DNA from 4 places in the Cylindrospermum stagnale PCC 7417 genome. Region 1 is predicted to be linked to each of the others. Evidence: predicted binding sites of a transcription regulator. Region 1 holds the regulator's gene; each other region holds the start of a gene.
What was found. Region 1 encodes NtcA, which controls nitrogen genes in cyanobacteria. Its sites were predicted from a motif close to TNTGTANNNNNNNNTACANA; they were not measured.

Region 2: a site for NtcA is predicted at 2,330-2,349, ahead of gifA (glutamine synthetase inactivation factor IF7A). Genes of this name have one in related genera too.
Region 3: a site for NtcA is predicted at 1,894-1,913, ahead of CYLST_RS06585 (DUF3120 domain-containing protein). Genes of this name have one in related genera too.
Region 4: a site for NtcA is predicted at 2,826-2,845, ahead of pirA (arginine synthesis PII-interacting regulator PirA). Genes of this name have one in related genera too.

Annotation. Positions count from the first base shown of each region.
Region 1 is NC_019757.1:5,122,593-5,128,344, forward strand. Features, by position in the region: gene CYLST_RS21400 (ABC transporter ATP-binding protein) at 1-659, opposite strand, end outside; gene hisB (imidazoleglycerol-phosphate dehydratase HisB) at 731-1,312, opposite strand; gene fabI (enoyl-ACP reductase FabI) at 1,489-2,265, opposite strand; gene ntcA (global nitrogen regulator NtcA) at 2,647-3,318, shown strand; gene CYLST_RS21420 (DUF3084 domain-containing protein) at 3,659-5,149, shown strand; gene ruvX (Holliday junction resolvase RuvX) at 5,189-5,635, shown strand.
Region 2 is NC_019757.1:807,141-812,892, forward strand. Features, by position in the region: gene patX (heterocyst-inhibiting protein PatX) at 29-265, shown strand; gene CYLST_RS03385 (class I SAM-dependent methyltransferase) at 1,009-2,067, opposite strand; gene gifA (glutamine synthetase inactivation factor IF7A) at 2,425-2,625, shown strand; gene glnA (type I glutamate--ammonia ligase) at 2,735-4,150, opposite strand; gene apcB (allophycocyanin subunit beta) at 4,511-5,020, shown strand; gene CYLST_RS03405 (Uma2 family endonuclease) at 5,172-5,752, shown strand, end outside.
Region 3 is NC_019757.1:1,582,795-1,588,546, reverse strand. Features, by position in the region: partial or broken gene CYLST_RS33150 (RNA-guided endonuclease InsQ/TnpB family protein) at 487-921, shown strand; gene CYLST_RS06585 (DUF3120 domain-containing protein) at 1,133-1,891, opposite strand; gene CYLST_RS06580 (undecaprenyl-diphosphate phosphatase) at 2,069-3,007, shown strand; gene CYLST_RS06575 (NB-ARC domain-containing protein) at 3,241-5,752, opposite strand, start outside.
Region 4 is NC_019757.1:134,467-140,218, reverse strand. Features, by position in the region: gene CYLST_RS00640 (SGNH/GDSL hydrolase family protein) at 1-547, shown strand, start outside; gene CYLST_RS00635 (peroxiredoxin) at 566-1,135, opposite strand; gene CYLST_RS00630 (DUF2301 domain-containing membrane protein) at 1,147-1,803, opposite strand; gene CYLST_RS00625 (SAM hydrolase/SAM-dependent halogenase family protein) at 1,982-2,776, opposite strand; gene pirA (arginine synthesis PII-interacting regulator PirA) at 2,902-3,057, shown strand; gene CYLST_RS00620 (tetratricopeptide repeat protein) at 3,455-4,477, shown strand; partial or broken gene CYLST_RS00615 (hypothetical protein) at 5,058-5,426, opposite strand; gene CYLST_RS32095 (hypothetical protein) at 5,512-5,752, opposite strand, start outside.

The DNA of each region.
Region 1 (5,752 bases):
TCACTGAGAATATGGCTGTTAAAAAAGATTGTCTTGCCAGCGGCTTTGAGTTCCAGAATAATTTCCCGCATTTGGTAGCGTCCTAGGGGATCAAGACCAGACATCGGTTCATCTAAAAACACCAAATCTGGCTCGTTAATTAGTGCCTGGGCCATACCAACACGCTGTAGCATTCCTTTGGAGTAGCGGCGAAGGAGCTTTTTGCGGGCATCAGCTTGGGATAAACCCACTAATTCCAGCAGTTGGGGAATGCGTTGACGTTGCACAGTCTGGGGAATTTGGAACAGCCCGGCGGCTAACTGCAAAAATTCCCAGCCTGTGAGATAGTCATACAAATAAGGATTTTCTGGTAGGTAGCCAATACGTTGTTTGACACTGCGCTCACTTAGTGGCTTACCCAACAATAATCCCCGACCAGAGGTGGGACGGATAATTCCCAGCAATAGTTTTAACAAGGTGGTTTTACCAGCACCGTTTGGCCCCAGTAATCCAAAGGTTTCTCCTTGAAAAACTTGTAAAGAACAGCTTTTCAAAGATACGACTTTTTGATTCAGCCAAAAGCCAGTGCGATAGACTTTTCGCAACTCAGAAGTTAGGACTACTGGTTGATTGTTTGTAGGATTCGGTTGAGAATCAGATCTGTCTGCAACAGACTTCATAAAACTTTTAGAAATTGGGAAACCCCGTGCATTCATACCGGGGAGGAAACACGTCACGAAGTATAACAAATTTATAAAACGCCTTTAGAACTGGGAATCAGCCCCCCACGACGGGGATCGATTTCCACCGCCATTCGCATTGCTCTAGCAAAAGCCTTAAATGTTGCTTCAATGATGTGATGAGAATTAATGCCATCTAGTTGGCGAATATGCAGCGTCATTTGGCTATGGTTCACCACCGCCACAAAAAATTCGCGCACTAGTTGGGTGTCGTAGGTCCCCACCCGCTGGGTAGGAATTTGCAACCCGTAGCTGATGTAGGGACGTCCGGAAAAGTCTAGGGACACCTGAATTAAAGCTTCATCCAGAGGTGCGAGAAAATTACCAAAGCGGACAATACCTTTCCTGTCACCTAATGCTTGACTCAAAGCTTGCCCTAAGGTGATTCCCACATCTTCGTTGGTGTGGTGGTCATCAATTTCTAAGTCTCCCTTGGCTTGAACATCCAGGTCAATCAGCCCGTGGGAGGCAATTTGCTGCAACATGTGATCTAAAAACGGAATGCCGGTTGCTGCTTTACAGATTCCTCTACCATCTAAGTTAATCGTAACTTGAACATCAGTTTCGCCTGTGGTGCGGTGAACTGAAGCCATCCGAGGAGTAAAGCTTGGCTGGTCTTGGTGTGAGGAAGTAATTTGGCGTTGGACAGAGTCCTTACTGAAGGTATCGCTGATTTGCATAGTCATTTGCTAATGGTTAATGTCTAAGGGGTAATGGGGAAGGGCTAATAGTTTGATCCAATTACCTCTTCCCTAATTCCCAAATCTTATTACATACCCATAATTTCATATCCAGCATCTACATACAGGACTTGCCCAGTAATTCCGCTAGACAAATCACTAGACAAGAAAGCCGCAGTATTACCAACTTCTTGCTGAGTTACAGTGCGCCGGAGGGGGGCCACTTGCTCTACATGATGAATCATATCCAATATCCCACCTACCGCTGAAGATGCCAAAGTGCGGATGGGCCCGGCGGAGATGGCATTCACCCGAATATTTTGCGGTCCTAGTTCAGCGGCCAAATAACGCACACTAGCTTCCAATCCTGCTTTGGCTACGCCCATAAGATTATAGTTAGGAATCACCTTCACGCCGCCTAAATAGGTGAGGGTAATAATACTACCTCCCTCTGTCATCAGCGGTTTAGCCGCACCACTTAACTGCACCAGTGAGTAGGTGCTGATTTCTAGCGCTGTGTTGAAGCCAGAACGAGAGGTTTGGCTAAAATCTCCACTCAAATCGTCTTTGTTAGCAAAGGCCAGACAATGGATCAGGATGTCTATTCTGCCCCATTTATCGCGGATAGTCTCAAAGGTAGATTGAATCTGTTCATCGTTTTGGACATTGCAGGGAAGAAATAAGCTAGGGGTCAGGGGTTCTACCAATTCTGCAACTTTTTTCTCCATCTTGCCTCGTTCATCTGGCAAGTAGGTAATGCCTAGGTTAGCTCCTGCTTTGTGCAATTGTTGGGCGATCCCCCAGGCGATCGAGCGGTTATTGGCAATACCTGTAACAAGGGCGTTTTTTCCGGACAGATTAAGCATAAAAATTGTAAATGCGATCAATCATTTAGGAGCATACTAGAATCTGAGGCGAGTTTGTCTTTGTTTAGCACAGAATTTGTAAAAATGATGATTGGCAATCTTTGGAAAGCAGCAACAAAACGACCTGTTATTCCTTAAGATATTCTCAAGATATTAGGAATTTTTCGGTAAAAATCCTTTTATCTACAGATACAGGAACTGCTGATCAACAATAAATAGCTGAAAAAAACAATAATTATGTATCATTATAAACAAATAGCTATGAAGTATTGAGTTTGAGTATAGGAAAGTACAGAAAGGTTGACGGTGTCTTCTTGATTTTTCGGGTGTATTCTTAGGTAATCAGTTTTTGTTTTTCCGGCATTGGGTAGGGGAAGGGAGATGATCGTGACACAAGATAAAGCCCTAGCAAATGTTTTTCGTCAGATGGCGACCGGAGCGTTTCCGCCGGTTGTGGAAACTTTTGAACGCAATAAAACGATCTTTTTTCCCGGCGATCCTGCCGAACGAGTTTATTTTCTTCTCAAGGGTGCTGTGAAACTTTCCAGGGTGTACGAGGCAGGAGAAGAAATAACGGTAGCACTGCTGCGGGAAAATAGTGTTTTTGGTGTGTTATCACTGCTGACGGGAAATAAGTCAGATAGGTTTTACCATGCGGTGGCTTTTACGCCTGTAGAATTGCTGTCAGCGCCAATTGAACAAGTGGAGCAAGCACTCAAGGAAAATCCCGAATTATCAATGTTAATGCTGCGGGGCCTATCTTCGCGGATTTTACAAACAGAGATGATGATTGAAACCCTTGCTCACCGAGATATGGGTTCCAGATTGGTGAGTTTTCTGTTAATTCTCTGTCGGGATTTTGGCGTTCCTTGTGCTGATGGGATCACAATTGACCTAAAGCTATCTCATCAGGCGATCGCCGAAGCAATTGGTTCTACTCGCGTGACTGTCACCAGGTTACTTGGGGATTTGCGTGAAAAGAAGATGATTTCAATCCACAAAAAGAAGATTACTGTGCATAAACCTGTTACTTTAAGTAGGCAATTCACTTAAAAACAACCGGGGGTATAGAGGTGGCACGGTGCGATTTTAGATTTTGGATTTTGGATTGAGAATTTATCAGCGGGAATCCAAAACTATCTGCTAGAACGCCCAGCATCGACGGCAAACAGACACAGAGAACAAGGTATCCTGATTCTCCAGCTACTGGATCAACGGACTCAAAACAATCCAAAATCTAAAATTGAGTGACACGGACAGTTGGAGGTAAATCTAAAAATTGAGTAATTTCAGCTTTTGCCAATCTCTACTCCCCAACAGAAAATGGTTGAAAGTAGTAGGCTGTATCTGGAAGCATTATGCCGACCGCACAATACGTGAACGGTAGCTGAAGATGACCACCGGGTACATCCTCATCGCAGCAATTTTAATTTTGGGAGGCGTGATCGCCACCGTGGGCGATCGCATTGGCACACGAGTTGGCAAAGCACGCCTCTCACTATTCAAGCTGCGTCCCAAAAACACGGCTGTACTGATAACTATTTTTACTGGTGGGTTGATTTCTGCATCAACTCTAGCAATTTTATTTACTGCTGACGAAGGATTACGCAAGGGAGTCTTTGAGTTAGAAGATATTCAAAAAGACCTGAGGCAGAAGCGGGAACTGCTAAAAACCGCAGAAACCCAGAAAAGCCAGGTAGAAAGTCAACTAAACCAAGCCAGGAAAGAACAAGCTCAGGCACAGCAAGATTTACAGAAAATTAATCAGTCGTTGCAGGCGGCAAATGCCAAGCAACAAGCAACCGAAGCCCAACTCAACCGCACCATCAGCCGACAAGCTCAAACTCAAGCTCAACTCCAACGCACCCAAAGCCATCTGGGTCAAGTGGTAATTCGCTATCAACAAGCGATCGCCGAACTGCAAAGCGTTTACGATCAGCGAAAGGCACTACAGGCGGCAGTTGAACAACTAAAGACAGAACGCCAACGACTGTACGCCGAAGCAAAAAAAGCGATTGACGAAGCTAAAACAGCGATCGCCAAACGCGATCGCGAACTTGCTAACCGTCAAGAAACCATTCAACAACGCGATCGCAAAATTGCTCAACTAGATCAACTAATTCAAAATCGCAATCTAGAAATTACAGAACGAGAGCAAGTGATTGCCAAACGGGAATCTCGCCTCAAAGAACTGGAAAAACAACAGGAATCTCTAGAACAGGAAGTGGCAAGGCTGGAAAAATATTACCAGTCTTACCGCGACCTGCGTCTGGGCAAGTTGGCGATAATTCGCGGTCAAGTTCTAGCTGCTGCTGTTGTTCGCGTTGACAAAGCCCCCGCTGCCCGTCAAGCGGTGATCAAACTTTTACAGGAAGCCGACCGAAATGCCAATCTCGAATTAACTGAACCGGGGACAAATCCCTCAAATGTAGAGATCCTCTACGTTACCCAAGATAGAATTGAGCAACTGATCAAGCAAATTGATGATGGTCGAGAATACGTCGTGCGAATTTTCTCCGCAGGCAATTATGTCAGGGGAGAAAAACAAATCGAATTTTTTGCCGATACAGCAAGAAATCAACGGGTCTTTTCAGCAGGTGAATTACTAGCCACAACCACCGCCGATCCGAAAACGATGACATCTTATCAGCTGCGGCAGCGACTGGATCTGCTAATTTCCGCTTCGCAATTTCGCGCCCGAAATGCCGGCATTGTCGAAAATGTGCAAATAGAAGGTACTTTCCTGCGCTTTGTTTCCCAACTGAGGTTGTATGGTCAGCCATTGGAGATCAAAGCGATCGCCGCAGAGGACACCTTTACCGCCGGGCCACTAAGAGTGAGACTAATCGCAATCATCAACGGACAAATTATTTTTAGCACCTAATTAAATTTTGAATTTTGAATTTTGAATTTTGAATTTTTTATGACTTACCGTGAATTTTCACCAACACAACCAGTTATTTTAGGCTTTGATCCAGGTAAAGATAAGTGTGGTATTGCGGTGATGGGACTGGATCGGCAGCTATATTATCATGAGGTGGTGATGGCATCAGATGCGATCGCCAATATTGAGACACTACGCCAAAAATATCCCATTTCCTTGTTGGTGATGGGTAACCAAACTACAGCCAAGCAGTGGAAACAGCAACTGCAACAGCAATTAGCAGAGCCGCTGAATATTATTTTAGTGGATGAACGCTATAGCACCTTAGAAGCACGCGATCGCTATTGGCAGATGTACCCACCGCAAGGACTAACAAAGCTATTACCAAAGGGTTTGCGGCAGCCACCAAGGCCGATAGATGACATTGTCGCTATCCTTTTGATCGAAAGATACTTAAATCGCCTCACCGAATCAGTTAACAACTAACTCATAATTCAGCCCGAATAGCTTCCTGTAGGTTGGGTTGAGGAACGAAACCCAACATTCACTGAATCAGTGAATTAGGCAGGCGTAATTACATACAAGGCTTCCTGTAGGTTGGGT
Region 2 (5,752 bases), 2.7 Mb from region 1:
TTGGAGAGTTCTAAAATAGACATCTACTATGCGTGCTGCCATTCCACTTTTAGTATCGAGTCTGGTGTTCGGCTCCTTAGCTTTAAACTGCGAAGCGATGCTCGGCCAATTATCCCGTCTGCTGCTTGTCAGCTCTGGTTCACAGCTGTTAGTCTCTGCAAAACCTAAACCTAGACCTAACCAACCAGACAAGCCAGTTCCTCATCGCGGTAGCGGGCGCAGAGAGTTAATGGAATCTTTCGGAAACGCCCATTTTGTTATTTAACAACCCTAGGGTAATACGAATTCTAGAAGGGTTAGTTGTCTGGTAGCAAGGGAATCAAATTACCATACACAACTTCTCTTTCCAGAAATACAGACAGTTAACGCACGACAGAATTAATTAACCGTTGAGTATTTCATCCTCTTTAACAGAGATACAGACAGTTAACGCACGACAGAATTAATTAACCGTTGAGTATTTCATCCTCTTTAACAGAGATACAAACAGTTAACGCACGACAGAATTAATTAACCGTTGAGTATTTCATCCTCTTTAACAGAGATACAAACAGTTAACGCACGACAGAATTAATTAACCGTTGAGTATTTCATCCTCTTTAACAGAGATACAAACAGTTAACGCACGACAGAATTACTTAACCGTTTCCTTCTTTGATTAGTGAGCTTTTGTATAGGTAGTTAGCGTGAATCCTGAGGAACGTAACAACGAACCAAATTGACTGCCTATCTCGACAGCATCACCCACTCCTCAAAACCACACAACTCTTGCTCGTAATCCCTCTTAAAGTTTGAGTCTTGACCTTCTACTGATCTAGAAAACGACGTCACTTAGGTTATCAGTCTCCTGCGTCCTGGTTTTTCTCCTCAGGGCTTGCTCCTAAAGATAAATATCCTCCAAGGAGATGCTAGATCATCCTAAGTATTATTACCTTCCAAGACCAGATGCGAAATTTCGCATCTGGTTTTTTTGGGGTTAACGGTAAAAAACCATCAAGAAAATTTGTCTCAGGCTGGCTTATGAGCAATAAAATACTTACTCATAAAGTGGACTTGTATATCAATATTTTCAAAGCCTGCTTTCTCTAGACGCTCTACTAAGTCATCAGTAGCATAATGCTTGTAGTAGGGTTCATGAAAAGTTTCGGGGAAGTTGTCAATCATCAGTTCCATTTCTGGTGAATCACTCTTTTGAATTGAGTCACAGATAATAAAGACTCCCCCTGGTTTCGTCACTCGAAAGCATTGTTCGATAACCGCTTGACGCGCCGTGGCTGGTAACTCATGGAAGAGAAAAACAGAAGTTACAGCATGAAAATAGTCATCCAGGTAAGGTAACTCTTCAGCATTTGCTTGCAAAAGTTGCGGTAATTCGACCGGATTTTGAGACAGGAGTTCATTGGCCTTACGCAGATAAGCTGGCGACAAATCTGCACCAAATAGAGATGCTTGAGGTAGAGCCGCCCGCATCAACTTCAGAGTCCGCCCGGTGCCACAAGCAACATCTAAAATCCGAACATTTCGTGGTGGAACATTCCCAAAAATTTCCAGCCCAGACTTGAGAGGAGCGAGAATCCGCCGCCGCATCGCATCAGTTGAGCCACCAAACAGAATTTCCACCTGCAAGTCATATAAATTGGCTGACATCTCGCTTAAGTAGCCATTGCTTTGGTGATGGAAGTTCTGCATGTAGTAGCTGGGATAACCATCTGTCTCTATTTCTGGCGAAAAGTCTTGATTATTATTTTGTTTCATCCGCTCCCAAATCTGAGGTAAATCTAGCCAAGTTACTGGGTAGTAGCGGAAAAAGTCTTCCCAGGGATTATCAAACAAAAGGCTTTTGGGATATACACCTTTTTCAGCATCTTGCCAATCTGTTTCTAGCAGCTGATTCAATTTTTCTTGAAGTTTGAGTAAAACCTCGTTCGGAATAGGTTTAACCTGCTGCTCAAGGGTTGGATGCACTAGCTTCCGCAACTGTGAACTTAAAGTCTTGTGAGCTAGTCCAAAGTAGTTTTTGCCTTGTTGAAAGGTCTGATAAGTCAGCTTTGTTAAAGTGTCAGACATAAAAATGCTCTGGATTTTATAACGTTAAATAATTATAAGTAAAAAAATGTAACAAACAAAGCCTCTACTGTCAGGAAGGCGCGGGCGCTGAGGTGAAACTGACCGAAAAGGGGCAGTGGATCATTCCTTCCTTTGAACATGAAGGACAATTTCCGCAATTAATCGCTTTTTATGCTGGATTAGTCACATTTATCCCGACTTTTGACAATCGAAAGATATTCAAGAGGACGAGATAATGTAAAGTTTTATTAAATTAATCAATTCCGTAGCTTATGATACAGAATCCCTGTTATTATAGTTAGTGAAAGGATAACTAGCCAATCACATATCACTAAAAAATTAAGAGAGGACTGTATTATGTCTATTCAAGAAAAATCTCGTGCATTAATGGTGCTTCAACATCAGCAAGTTAAGAATCGTCAACAATCGATGCTGATGCGTTCTGCACAAGAAATCGGTCTACATGAAGAACTATCCCACTACTGGAACCCAATTCAAGGCAAGATAGATCCGACAACGCAGATGATTTACGGCCGCAGCAATGCCTCCATGAGCTGAGTAGCGCTCCTTTTTTAAACTTTGTAGCTTGAGTCTGAGACTCAACTGAACAAATGTGGAAAAAAAAGCCACCCCCTAGGGTGGCAGAAAAATTTACTAATTTTTAGAATTAGCAATCGTAATAGAGGAAGAATTCATAAGGATGAGGACGCAACTGCATCTGCTTAACTTCGTTAACTAGCTTGTAGTCAATCCAGTTTTGGATGAAGTCTTCAGAAAAGACACCTGTATCTGTCAAGAAAGCGTGGTCGTTTTCCAGTGCTTCCAATGCCAGTTCTAGAGAACCAGGAGTGGAAGGAACCTTCGCCAGTTCTTCTGGAGAGAGTTCATAGATATTTTTATCTAAGGGTTCACCGGGATGGATTTTGTTCTTAATACCATCAAGACCAGCACAAAGCATGGCAGCAAAGGCCAAGTAGGGGTTAGAAGTAGCATCTGGACAACGGAACTCTAATCGCTTGGCTTTAGGGTTATCGCCAGACAGAGGAATCCGCACAGAAGCAGAACGATTACCTTGGGAGTAAGCCAAGTTTACAGGTGCTTCATAACCAGGTACTAGGCGCTTGTAGGAGTTGGTGGTGGGATTGGTGATTGCCAAGAGTGCTGGTGCGTGCTTGAGAATACCACCAATGTAGTACAGTCCCATTTCACTCATCCCAGCATACTTATCACCTGCAAACAAGGGTTTACCATCTTTCCAGATCGACTGGTGACAGTGCATACCGGAACCGTTATCGCCAAAAATTGGTTTTGGCATGAAGGTGACGGTTTTACCGTATTTCCTAGCCACGTTCTTGATCACATATTTGTATGTCATCAACCAGTCAGCAGCTTGGATCAACTTACCAAACTTGAAACCCAGTTCGCACTGACCACCGGTAGCAACTTCGTGGTGTTGCTTTTCAATGGGTACGCCGCAGGCTGCCATTGTCAGTAGCATTTCTGTCCGGATATCTTGGAAGGTATCCGTTGGTGGAACTGGGAAGTAACCTTCTTTGAAGCGTGTTTTGTAACCGAGGTTGGGGCTTTCCTTTCTGCCTGTGTTCCAACGACCTTCTACAGAATCTACGTGGTAGTAGCCTTCGTTGGCAGTTTGGTCGTAGCGGACATCATCAAAAATGAAGAATTCGGCTTCTGGGCCAAAGAAGGCTGTGTCACCAAGTCCAGTGGAAGCTAGGTAATCTATTGCTTTTTGGGCAATAACGCGCGGGCAACGGTTGTACCATTCACCCGTGCGGGGTTCTTTGATGCTACAAATTATACTTAGCGTTGGCTCTTTCATGAACGGGTCGATCCAAGCGGTGTTTGGATCAAGTACCATCGTCATGTCTGATTCTTCAATGCCTTTCCAACCCCGAATACTCGAACCGTCGAAGGGTACGCCATCAGAGAATGAACTTTCATCGATTTGGTCGTGAAACACGGTGAGATGCTGCCATGTCCCCGGTGTATCGATGAATTTCAGATCAATCATCTGAATTTTTTGGTCTTGAATCAACTTTAAGACTTCTTTGGGGGTTGTCATTCTTACTCCTTCTGTAGCCAATTAACTAAAGTAAAACCAGAATCTGCCAAAGCATCCTAACCCTGCTGCGCCAACCCAAGTTGTGACATACCTGAAATATCGTAGTTACTGGACATTGGGTAAAATTGTAGCAGTTGATACAGATTATCTGGATTACAGGTTATATTAACCTTTCTCTGCTGATCTGCACAAAACTGGAAAGTTCATCACATAGGGGTCAACTTTGGCATAGAATCCTTAAGTAGCAGATGGATTGTTTTTGTGCCGAATCAATTTTAAATGGCACAAAAAATTTACTGGTGCATAAGTGCAGCCAAATAAATATCAAACCATAGATAGTAATGATTGGGAGAAAAAGGAATGCGCGATGCAGTAACAAGTTTAATTAAGAATTATGACGTAGCCGGGCGCTATTTTGACCGGAATGCGCTCGATAGCCTCAAGTCTTACTTTGATAGTGGTACCGCACGGGTGCAAGCGGCAGCGGCGATTAATTCTAACGCGGCGGCAATTGTCAAACAGGCTGGTTCTAAGTTATTTGAAGAATTGCCAGAATTGATTCGCCCTAGTGGTAACGCCTATACGACTCGTCGTTATGCGGCTTGTCTGCGGGATATGGACTACTACCTCCGTTATGCTACCTATGCGCTGGTTGCTGGTAACACGAATGTGTTAGATGAACGTGTGCTGCAAGGGTTGCGGGAAACTTACAATTCTTTGGGCGTTCCTATTGGTCCCACGGTTCGCGGTGTCCAGATTATGAAGGATATGGTCAAGGCACAAGTTGCGGGGGCTGGTATTGCCAATACCGCTTTTGTGGATGAACCTTTTGACCATATCACTCGTGAGTTGAGCGAAACGGATATTTAGCTTAAACCAGGGCGATTATAAATCACGCCTACATAAACAAAGTCCGCCTACGCGGACTTAATTAATATCGCACTTTGGCTTTATTGGCAAGGTGCGGTTACTTTTTTTAAACCTAAAATAGAATTACAGTTAGCAGTCTGATGCTTAAGCTATGTTTGCCCTGATATCACCAGATAAAACCCAAATTCCCCCTGGTGCAGTGGTGCGGATGCCTGCAACTTGGGAAGAATATCAAACTCTCTGCCAACAACGGGGCGATCGCACAATTCCCCGGTTAAAATATCGAGATGGGGAAGTTCTGCTGATGTCACCTTTGCCACAACATGGTCGAGATGCTCACCTCATCGCTAGTGTAATCACTACCCTTCTCGATTATTTCCAGCTTGAGTATGATGCTTTCACCCCGGTGACAATGGAACTCCCCGAAGAAAGCGGACTAGAACCGGATTACTGTTTCTACATTGACAACTGGCAAGCTGTATCTGGCAAAAAGCGCATTAACTGGAGTATTGATCCACCACCCGATCTGGTGCTGGAAATTGATGTCACTAGTTATACTGATGTCAACGACTATTTACCCTATCGCGTGCCAGAAATTTGGCTGTGTAAACAAAAGCAACTGTTTATTTATCAACTTCACCAAAACAGCTATTTATCCCAAACCCATAGCCGCTACTTCCCTACTCTTGACTTACATGGCATTGTCCAGCAGTGTTTGGAAACTGCCTATAA
Region 3 (5,752 bases), 3.5 Mb from region 1:
GGGGCTGGTAGAGTACTTGTTTCCTCTGACTTCGTCCTGGGGTTGATAGCGGATAGCTTAATCAACACACAGCAGTCATCAGAAACTAATATACAGCTTATTAAGCTTCCCCGGTCTGAAGACGCGGGGATTCCTGAAGAGTCCATAGTAGAAGTTTCTTAGGCTGACTTAAACAACCTCTACTGATTCCAGCTAAGTCAAATTTAGCTGAAACAAAAATAAGCCCCACATCTGACCCGAAGGGCAGTGTGGGATGAATTTTTGGGCGGCGACGAATTGACCCACAACCAATTCAATCCGTAGGATTGACAGGAAAGGGGGTCGATGAGGAGTCGCCACTTTTAACTTTGAGGGAATCTATAAAGTCTTCAATTACATGAGTCATGGTTTTATCATTTTGACTTGCGTATAGTCGTAGTTTGTTCAATCTACGTTCTGATATCCTCAAATTTAATGCTTTATTTTTCCTGACTGCCTACACATTGTCTGGGTATTAAACATAAAAAAGTAGCAGATACCCGCAAAGATTTTCACTTTAAAACTGCAAACAATCTCCTCAAAAAATCCGATGCGATAGCAGTTGAAAAGTTAAATATTAAAGGACTTGCTAAATCAAGATTGGCTAAAAGCGTAAATGATGCTGGATGGGGACAGTTTATATCCATACTTTCAAACAAAGCCGTAAATGCTGGCTTGAAAGTGATAGCTGTAAATCCTAACGGTACTAGCCTTGAATGTTCTAAGTGCGGTTCCAAGGTAATAAAACCGCTATCCCAAAGAATGCACAATTGTCCTATATGTCATACAAGTTTGTGCAGGGACTTGAACGCGGCTATAAATATCAAGAACCGTGGGACACACGGTCTTAAAGCTCGATCAATGTCCGGATTAGGAGTCGTTGAGAAGCCCACACTCACCTGAAAGGGAGTGTGGAGTATGTCACCCATCATCGCTACTTTGCCGATAATATTTGCTGCACTATTACAATCAGCATTTATTCTGTTTCCAGTCGCAGTTTGAAATACACCTCTCAATGGTCTAGTTCCACTAGATTTCCACCATTCGGGTTTTTCACCGAATTTAGGCGATCGCGTATCCCTGACGGGACGCTTTGCACTCAGCGCTGCTGCTTTCAGCAGATCACCGCTACTAGCAAAAATAGACTGTCTACCAGAATTGTACTCAAAACTGCGCCGCTAAAGGCGTACCAGTGCTGTTGCTTTCCACCTAAAGATAAAATTCCGACTGTCAACAGCGTTAGGGCTAGAACTAGCGCCCAAGCTTCTCCCCAAGGTGTTTCTACTTGCGCTAGGGCATTTTGTAAGATTTGTGAAGTTTCTGCGACATCTACTCTCATAATCTGTCGCCAGTAGGGCATCAAGTCCGCCAGGTAGAAATAGATATCGGTTAAAAATGTCCCGAATAACGAACCTAAATAAAACCAGCTACCTACTTTGCCCCAATTCCTCGCCAGACACCACAAAGCAAATGGTAGCCCAATCGACTCCACTGGCAAATGCCATAAAGGTTCCCAACGCAACCAGCCCCAGTAAATCGCCCCTGCTAACCAACTGCCGCTGAACCCTAAAAGCAAATCGCCCCAGATATAAGTTCGTGGACGTGACATCAGGGCAAAACTCAACCATATCCAGAATCCTGTCATCGCTAAACTCAGACTGGGGAGCGATCGCACCATTGGCGCTTCGACAAACACTGGCACAGATACCAAAAACACTGCCGCAGCAAATACTAACCAAGTTTGTCTTGAAGAGATCGGCTCTCCGAGAGAAGGAGATAAAGAGAGTTGAGACTCTAATTCTCTGATGTCCGTTGACTCCGGATCAAGAGCAGGGGTAGAAGCACTGTAGGAAGATAATGTATTATTAAGCAAAGTTTTTAATATATGTTACTAAACTTTACTTATCTAAGATATCACAATTTAAAATCCCCCCCCCTGGGATTTTACCTGAATTGTGCTGAGGTTGGATGCCACCCGGAAAGACTGACTACTAGCGCGTAAAGTTGGATAATTTGCTAGAGTTACGCATCCTTTTTGGGAGTTTGGTTAATGGCGACAATCTTAGAAGCTGGCGGTATAGGCTTGCTATTCCCTGTATGGGGGCAACTTTTACAGGTGGGACTACCGAGTGAGGCGTCAACTGGTGGAGTTAATCTCATCGAAGGACTGATTCAGGCATTTGTTTTGGGGATTGTGCAAGGCATCACAGAGTTTCTACCCATCAGTAGCACTGCTCATCTTCAGGTTTTTACTAAAGCATTGCACTGGGATGCAGTGGCAGGGAAGCCTTTTTTGGCGACGATTCAATTTGGCAGTGTGATCGCAGTGTTAATTTATTTTTGGTCAGATATTAGTAAAATTTTGACTGGCGGATGGCAGGCTGTGAGGCAAAAAGACTGGCAACGAGAAGAATGGCAATTGCTTGTGGGGATAGCTGTAGGTACCTTGCCTGCCCTAGTTGGGGGATTTTTGCTGAAAAAAGCACTTAATAACGAAAAATCCTTGATTAACAGCATGACGACCATTGCCATTACTTCGATTGTGATGGCACTTTTATTAGCAGCAGCAGAAAAGTTGGGCAGCCGCAAGCGGAACTTCGACAGCTTAAAAATTCGTGATGGGGTATTAATTGGGTTAGGCCAGATGATTGCTCTCGTACCTGGTGCATCCCGTTCTGGCTCAACTGTGACAACTGCGTTATTTATCGGTTTGGAACGTAGCACGGCGGCAAGATTTTCCTTTCTGCTAGGAATTCCCACTCTCACCGTTGCTACTTTATATGAATTTTTTAAAGAGGCCCTGGGTAAAACTGACTTAGTAGTAGTATTTGTCGGCACATTGTCAGCATTTGTCTTTTCTTATTTATCTATAGCCTGGCTGCTGCGATATCTTCAAACCCAGAACACTTTGATATTCGTCTGGTATCGCTTGGCATTTGGGGCATCAATCTTGAGTGCGATCGCACTCAATTTGTTGCAGAATAATTAATACTTGTCATTTCATTAATTTTATGGTATGCCCTCTCTATTTTGAGGGCGTTAGCTTGATAATTATGAGATGAAACTGTTGTCTAGTAGTACTTACAGGTTACGAAAGCCCCTGATGACAGTTTCCGTAACTTTACCCCTGGTGGGGAATCTGGCACGAATTTCTTCAGGAGGCATACCAGAGAGTTGGTGGAATATACCAAGCAATTTGGCTATATTCGATAATTTGATAACTCACCGCCACCATCGCGCCACATCCACAATAGCGCGGGCAATTTCTGCGGTTGCTACTTCGCCACCTAGTGCAAAGATAACGGGAAATAATGTCTCTATATCTATTAGTAAAAAAGGACGAACGCGAAGAGATAGTTGATGAAGCGTATCTTGCCAAAGGGGAAAAAGTTCGGTGGCTGGCAGTTGTGACAAACCGGAAGCTAATGCTTTCAAAGCATAGGCACGATCGCTCTCATCCTGAAGCTCCCTGGCAGCAGCAAGAGCTTCTGGTAACAACTCTGGTGGCAGTTTCTGTGCTAAGACGCTCAAAGTATCGGCGATCTCGCTCTCATTCTGAAGTTCCCTAGCAGCAGCGAGGGCTTCTGGCAATACCTCTGGCCGTTTCTGTGCTAAGGCATTCAAGGCATAGACGCGATAGCTCTGATCCTGAAGTTCCCTGGCAGCAGCTATGGCTTCTGGCAACAAGTCTGGTGGTAGTTTTTCAGCTAAGGCAATCAAAGCCTTGGCGCGATACCTCTCATTCTGAAGTTCCCTGGCAGCAGCAAGAGCTTCTGGCAACAAGTCTGGTAATAGTTTCTGTGCTAAGGCACTCAAAGCATTAGCGCAATACCTCTCATCCTGAATTTGTCTGGCAGCAGCCAGAGCTTCTGGCAGCAAATCTGGCAGTTTTTCAACTAAGGCATTCAAGGCATAGGCGCGATACTCATCATACTGAAGTTCCCTAGCAGCAGTAAGGGCTTCTGGCAGCAAATCTGGCAGTTTTTCAGCTAAGGCAATCAAAACATCGGCGCGATAATACTCATTCTGAATTTTCCTGGCAGCAGTAAGGGCTTCTGGCAGCAACTTTGGCAGTTTTTCAGCTAAGGCAATCAAAGCCTTGGCGCGATACCTCTCATCTGAAATTTCCCTAGCAACAGCCAGAGCTTCTGGCAACAACGCTAGGGGCAGTTTATGTGCGAAGAAAGCACTCAAGGCATCGGCGCGATACCTCTCATCCGGAATTTCTCTAGCAGCAGCCAGAGCTTCTGGCAACAACGCTAGGGGCAGTTTATGTGCGAAGAAAGCACTCAAGGCATCGGCGCGATACCTCTCATCCGGAATTTCTCTAGCAGCAGTCAGAGCTTCTGGCAACAACGCTAGGGGCAGTTTATGTGCGAAGAAAGCACTCAAGGCATCGGCGCGATACCTCTCATCCTGAATTTCCCTGGCAGCAGCAAGGGCTTCTGGCAACAACTCTGGCAGTTTTTCGGCTAAGGCAATCAAAACATCGGCGCGATACTCCTCATCCTGAATTTCCCTGGCAGCAGTAAGGGCTTCTGGCAACAACTCTGGCAGTTTCTGTGCTAATACATTCAAGGCATAGGCGCGACAAATCTCATCCTGAATTTTCCTGGCAGCAGCAAGAGCTTGTGGCAACAAATCTGGTGGCAGTTTTTCAGCTAAGGCACTCAAGGCATTATAGCGATACTCCACATCCTGAATTTCCCTAGCAGCAGCAAGAGCTTCTGGCAACAACTCTGGCAGTTTTTCAGCTAAGGCAATCAAAACATCGGCGCGATACCGCTCATGCTGAATTTGCCTGGCAGCAGCAAGGACTGTTGGCAACGAATCTGGTGGCAGTTTCTGTGCTAAGGCAATCAAAGCTTTGGCGATCTCGCTCTCATTCTGAATTTCCCTGAAAGCAGCAAGGACTGTTGGCAACAACTTTGGCGGCAGTTTCTGTGCTAAGGCAATCAAAATATTGGCGCGATGGCTTTTATTCTGAATTTCCCTAGCAGCAGCAAGAGCTTCTGGCAATACCTGTGGCAGTTTCTCAACTAAGGCACTCAAAATATTGGCGCGATACCACTCATCCTGAATTTCTTTGGCAGTAGCAAGGAATGTTGGCAACAAATCTGGTGGCAGTTTTTCAGCTAAGGCACTCAAAGGTTTGGCGCGATCGCTCTCATCCTGAATTTCCCTAGCAGCAGCAAGAGCTTCTGGCAACAACTCTGGCAGTTTTTCAGCTAAGGCAATCAAAACATCGGCGCGATACTCCTCATTCCGAATTTCCCTGGCAGCAGCAAGGGCTTCTGGCAACAAATCTGGCAGTTTCTCTACTAAAGCACTCAAAGCTTTGGCGCGATACTTCTCATTCCGAATTTCCCTGGCAGTAGCGAGAGCTTCTGGCAACAAATCTGGTGGCAGGTTCTTTGCTAAAACAATCAAAACATCGGCGCGCTCTCTCTCATCCAGAAATTTCCTGGCAGTATCGAGAGCCTTTGACAACAAATCTGGTGGCAGTTGTTCTGCTAAGGCATTCAAAATATCGACGAAATCGCTATCAAACAAGTAACTGGCAGCAGCAAAAGCTTTTAGCACTACCTCCGGCAGTTTCTGTGCTAAGGCAACCAAAACATCGGCGCGATACCGCCCATGAATTTCTTTGGCAGCAGCAAGGAATGTTGGCAACAAATCTGGTGGCAGGTTCTCTGCTAAGGGGATCAAAAGATTTGCGCAATACTGGTCATCC
Region 4 (5,752 bases), 2.0 Mb from region 1:
TGCTACCCAAGATAAGAAATTCTCAGGTTGTTTATTTGGTGATTCTATTTCTGCTGGACTTGGCAATAGTCTTGGTGAAGGCACTTTTAACTTTGCTTTCAATGGTGTGAGTACAATTTCATTAGTAGAACAACTGCAACGTTTAATTCCTACCAATGCGAAATGCCAAAAAACCGTGATTGCTATTGGGGGAAATGATGCTTGGTATGGGATGAGTGATGAGTTATTCGTCCAAAAGCTGCAAGAGGCGATTGCACTTGTCCGCGCCACGGGAACTAAAGAGATTTTTCTCATTCCTGCCTTTTACTCAACAGTCGCAGCTAGCTTAGATCCAAACAAAGCCGCCCCACTGTCTAGAGTCGAAAAAATTAATGCTTTGATTACTCAAGTTGCAGCAACCGAAAAAGTGACAGTTGCAGCAGAAGGTGTAGCACCGCTTTATGAAAATAATGTTCTCAAAGAGAATTTAACCAGTGATGGCCACCATCTTAATGCTGAAGGTCTAAACATTTATCGAGCAGCATTGTTAAAACTACTAGGAAGTTAATTAGAAATTAAAAAAAAATTATTCCTGGTTTTCCGAAAGCCAATTAATTACTTTTTCTGCATTTTGATTTGGTGGAAATACAGGATAAAATACTTTTTGAATTTGCCCATCAAAGATGATTAATGTTAGCCTCTTAATCAAGGTCATCGACTCTATTTCAAAAGTTGGTAATTTTAAAGCTTTCGTCAAAGCTAGTTCTAAATCGCTCAATAATTCAAAGGGGAGGTGAAGCCGCTCAATTGCCTCTTGCTGATATTCTGTATTCTGTGTGCTGAGACCAAAAACCATTGCACCAAGTGCTTGTAAATCTTGATAATAATCTCTAAATGCACAAGACTGTGGTGTACATCCTCTAGCTCCTGGAATTTCATTCCAACCTTGAGGCAGGTCTTGATCAGGTCTACCGGTGCGTGGATAGCAGTACACCACTGTTCTGGCAGTTAGGCAGGCTAAATCGACAATTTTTCCTGCTGTTGACATCAAGGGAACAGAAGGAATTTGCATTCCTAAAAGATGGTTACAAGCTCCATCATCAACTGGAACTAGAAGATTTTGGGGCAATTCATAGAGATTATCTGGTATTGTCATGAAATTTATTTTTAAACTTTTGCTGAACGTTGTTCATGCAAATAAGTAAATACAGATTTATCGCCAATATCTGGAGGAATTGCTTGGACTACCTTACGCAGGGCAAACACTAAAAATAAAATCGCCCAAATGCCTAATAAAAACTGTTCTGCTTGTGTTGGTAAAATTCCTAGCAAATGCCCTAGCAAAAGTAACGGCACGAGTGGGGTTAATACCTTAGTTTCTAGACGATTGAAGCAAAAAGCTTCTTTGAAATAAATGCCTGTCAAAGCAGCAAAGGTACAACCGACTCCAAATAAAGTAAGGGGTTGATTGTAAACGGTGACAGCTAAAGGTGTACTGCTAGAAAGTGCCAAAACTATTGATGTGATGCTACCAATCGCCCAAAAGGCTTGCAAAAGTCGGTGCAGCGGTTCCATGTAGATATGAATCATCACTAAACTCACACCAAGTCCGAGGCTAAAACAGGCATAGAGAGGCGTTAGTGCCGTGAAAACAGCGGGCTGAGGATTGAACAAAACTAAAGCGCTGGCGATCGCAAAACTCAGTGCAGCTACCATTAATCCTGTACGGTAGATGATCACGCTTTGGCGATCGCTTTGATTTATGGTAAATTCTCCAAACTGGCCTTGATAAATTAACGGTGCAGATCCGGTTTGCGTAGTCATAGAAAATTTCTGAGAAGTACTCCCACTATCTAGTGTGACACACTCCACACACTGACCTGAATACAGCTACAGTGGTGGCTCTCTCAACCAATCCGGCTATTGCTTCGGAGGCGTTAATGCAGCAAGGCCAAAATAACTAACCAGTGAGATAACTCAAAAGCTTTTTAATTTTTAATTGTTAATTTTTAATGCCGATGAATTCTACAGCATCTTGCAAGTTTAGCTGCAACTGTATCTGTGCATTACCGCTATTGATGGCAATTTCTACCCAACCGTGACTACCAACTAAAGCAAGAGCTTCCCCAAGTTGGACATCGCTGTAAGTTGTACCCCCTGGTATCCTCAAGCCAGATGCTTGCACACACCAGGTTTTACTCTGCACAGAACTTCCGGGAATGTTGCTGACTAAGTTGCCAAAGTGGTCTATATATTGAATGTAACCCCTTACCCCTGTTGTTGTCTGTTGACATTCTCCGATATCCAGATTAACCAAAGTAGCTGGATCGATTTCTTGTCCTAGTTGTTGTAGAGAAACACCACTAGCAAGATGAGCCGCGACAGGTGCAAAAATATCTCTACCGTGGAATGTGCCGCTGGGTTGAGGAGTGCGCCAATAGTTAAGATTTGTAAGTTCCACAGCGGAAATTGCCGAATTTTGAGCAAGTACGCCGCTGAAAATCCCATTATCTGGGCCGACGAGAAAACCTTGAGCCAATTCTATGGCGATCGCTTTTCGCTGACTTCCCACACCCGGATCTACCACCGCTAGATGCACCGTACCCACGGGAAAATAGGGGTAAGCATTCATCAGGCAAAATCTAGCCGCAGGAATATTTTGTGGTGGAATCTGGTGCGTCAAGTCGACAAAGCTGATCTGGGGGTTGATTTGGGCAATGACTCCTTTCATCACACCCACATACACATCGCGATCGCCAAAATCGCTCAATAAGGTCAGAAGTGGTTGTTGAATCATCTGCTGATCGAACAAGGCTCGACTATTAATATATAATGCATTTCGGATTTCTGTAACAACAGCTACAAAATATGTGTTATGTTAGGATTACAAGACATAAAAATAAACTTAAACAGGCATTCGCTATGAGTAGCAACAGAGCGCAAGCTGCTGTCAAAGCAGAAGCAGTTCACAAACAGAATATTCAAAGAAGCCTAGAGCATCGTTTGCAAGTAGCCAGAGCTACAGGTAACGAACAACTGATTCGCCAACTAGAAGTAGAGATGGCGTGCTACGGCTAATTCAAGTTTTCATTGTTGATAGTTTGTTGTGTATTACCCCGCTTCGGCGGGTTTTCTTTTTTTTGGTAGTCAGAACCAGCGCCAAAACTGCTGTGATTGGAAAATTAGAAAAAACTTTTAAACTCCCCAAGCGGCTGAGTTGAGGGAAAAATAAGCTTGTGAATCACGCCCATGCTGGCTTAATCTAGCATTTTCGCCAGTTATCATGGCTTTCTTGATTTGAGACAACTTGCCTCCTAAGTATGTAAAAATACCACACTTTACCCTTTACGTCTTACCTCTAAAGGTAGAAAATAATGGTTAACTCAAATTGAGGAAACCGAAGAGGGATTAATTCCCTAGAGGTATCCACCAAGGACTAACCTGCCTATTTACCCAAGAGTGCAACCAAGGTCACATGACGCAATCTTTAAATCAAGTCAAAGAGTGGGAACAACGTCGTGAGCAAGCAAAACCCTACTACAAGCAGGGTAAATTTCAAGAATATATTGATCTAGCAACTGAAAATTTACGGCTAGCTAGAGCAATTCGCGATCGCGCCAGAGTTGGTTATACATTAAACGATATCGGTTTAGCTCACCTCGGTTGCTGGCAACAGCAAAAAGCCTTAGAGTGTTTTCATCAGGCGCTTTCGGTTGCTCTAGAACTGGGTAATGCAGCAGCAGAAGCAACTGCACTCAGCAATCTGGGTTCCACCTACAACCGGATGGGACAGGTTGAGCAAGCGTTAGTGTATTTTGACAAAGCGCTGCAAATCTTCAGAAAATTGAAAGACACTCAAGGGGAAGTTTCTACTCTCAATGATGTAGCACTAATTTATACCAAGTTGGGAGAACCGAAACGCGCACTATTGCTACAGCATCAAATTTTGTCGATGCGGCGATCGCTAGGAGATTTTTCTGGTGAGGCGACAACGCTAAATGGGATTGGATATGCCTACACCACCTTAGGAAAGTTTGAGAAAGCTCTAGAATTTTTGCGAGCAGCCCTACCAATTCAACGAGCCTTCAAGAATATTGTGGGTGAAGCCACCACTTTAAACAACATTGCCTCGATTTATAGTGATTTAGGTCAACCGAAAAAGGCGTTATTGCTTTACTCTCAAGTTCTGTTGACACGTCGGACAATCGGCGATCGCGCCGGTGAAGCCACAACTTTAAACAACATTGGCTTTATTTATAGCAATTTCGCCAATCACCATCAGGCACTGAAGTACTACAAGCAAGCGATCGCCATTTATCAAGAACTGGGCGATTCTCTGGGAGAAACTTCAACTTTGCTGAATATGGGGAGTCTTTACGCCACAACAAAACGCAAAAAGTCAGCCCTATGCTGCTACCAAAAAGCCCAAACATTAGCCGATAAAATCCAACATCAGCCACTCTCAGACAAGGTACAGCGGTTCATGGACTGCCTGTAATTAGGGGATAAAAGCGAGTCTGATGCACTCAAACCTCAGGCTCTACTCCCAAGGCGCTTGACACTCTCAGGTCTAAAGACACTGAGATTCTTGGCTCAACGAAACCACTTAATCTAGATTCCTTGCGTTTTCTAAACCAGAGGTGGGGTTCTCCCCAAGCGACTTCGGGTATGCCCTACCCTAGTTGCATTGCTGCAAGTTCTTTTTTAGTTGAAGCAAATACGCCTCAAAATGCTTTGTGCCTAGTCCCTGTAAATCTTTTACCTATTACCAGAAGGAAGCTAGAACAATGTAATAGAACCCTATAGATTTAATTGTCAAGGTACAGCGTCTGCGTGTTAGGCAGCAATCGGGTTTTTAGACAGGTTGATTACCCTTCCTGTATATCTAAAATATTATCTATAAAAGGTTAAATTATGGCAAGTAAAAATAAATGTTGCAGTTAGAGAAGATGACAGGGATTAAAATCCCACGTATCGCTTATATCTCAGGGAAGACAGCCGCGCTCGTTTTACGCTTACCGGGTAGTCCTGTAAATAACCCGCATCTGGGCATAATCCAGCATTTTGCGCCCAGTTTAGTTGCCTTCTTTATTAGAGACAATTTCAATTACTACTTCTGGTGGTTTGCCAAATTCCCAGAAAAAATAAGAACGATGGCCTTTTTCCCACCAGTTTTCAGCTATCTGCACATCCAGACTTAAAAACACATCTGGCACAACTGGCGGTTTTTTGCTGCTGAAATACAAAGCTACATTAGCCGCAGCGAGAAACCCTTCAGCATTACTTGCGCCACTCCAAGAACTGTAGAGGGGTTCTGTGAGCAGCCGTTGCTGTTTTTCCGATGGTAGATTATCCAAAGGCTGATCATCCTCTGTAATTAGATGATTGACATCTGGTAACAAATCTTCTGGTAATAAGGCAGTGTCTGTCAAGGTGATATCAGTCATAGGGCAATTTGGCGGTTAAGCGATAGCGAAGCGCTGCTGCTTTCAGCAGATCGCAACTTAATTCTATTTTAAATTCCCTTTCTGACTATTTGTTCTGACTGCGGACGAGTCCTGTAAACCCAGCAACCGACAAAGAGGTTAATATCCATCCAAGGACGATATGCAGCCAGAAATAACGACGTATTATTTGGCCTGAAGGGATTTTAAGGAAGAGGAAATTTTTATCACTTCCTGGTTTGCTATTTGGCAACCAGTGGCTCTCCTGATGCAAATCAACAATTGGCAGGAAGACATCAATAGAATAAAGTAGTGGGTTGAAAACTGGA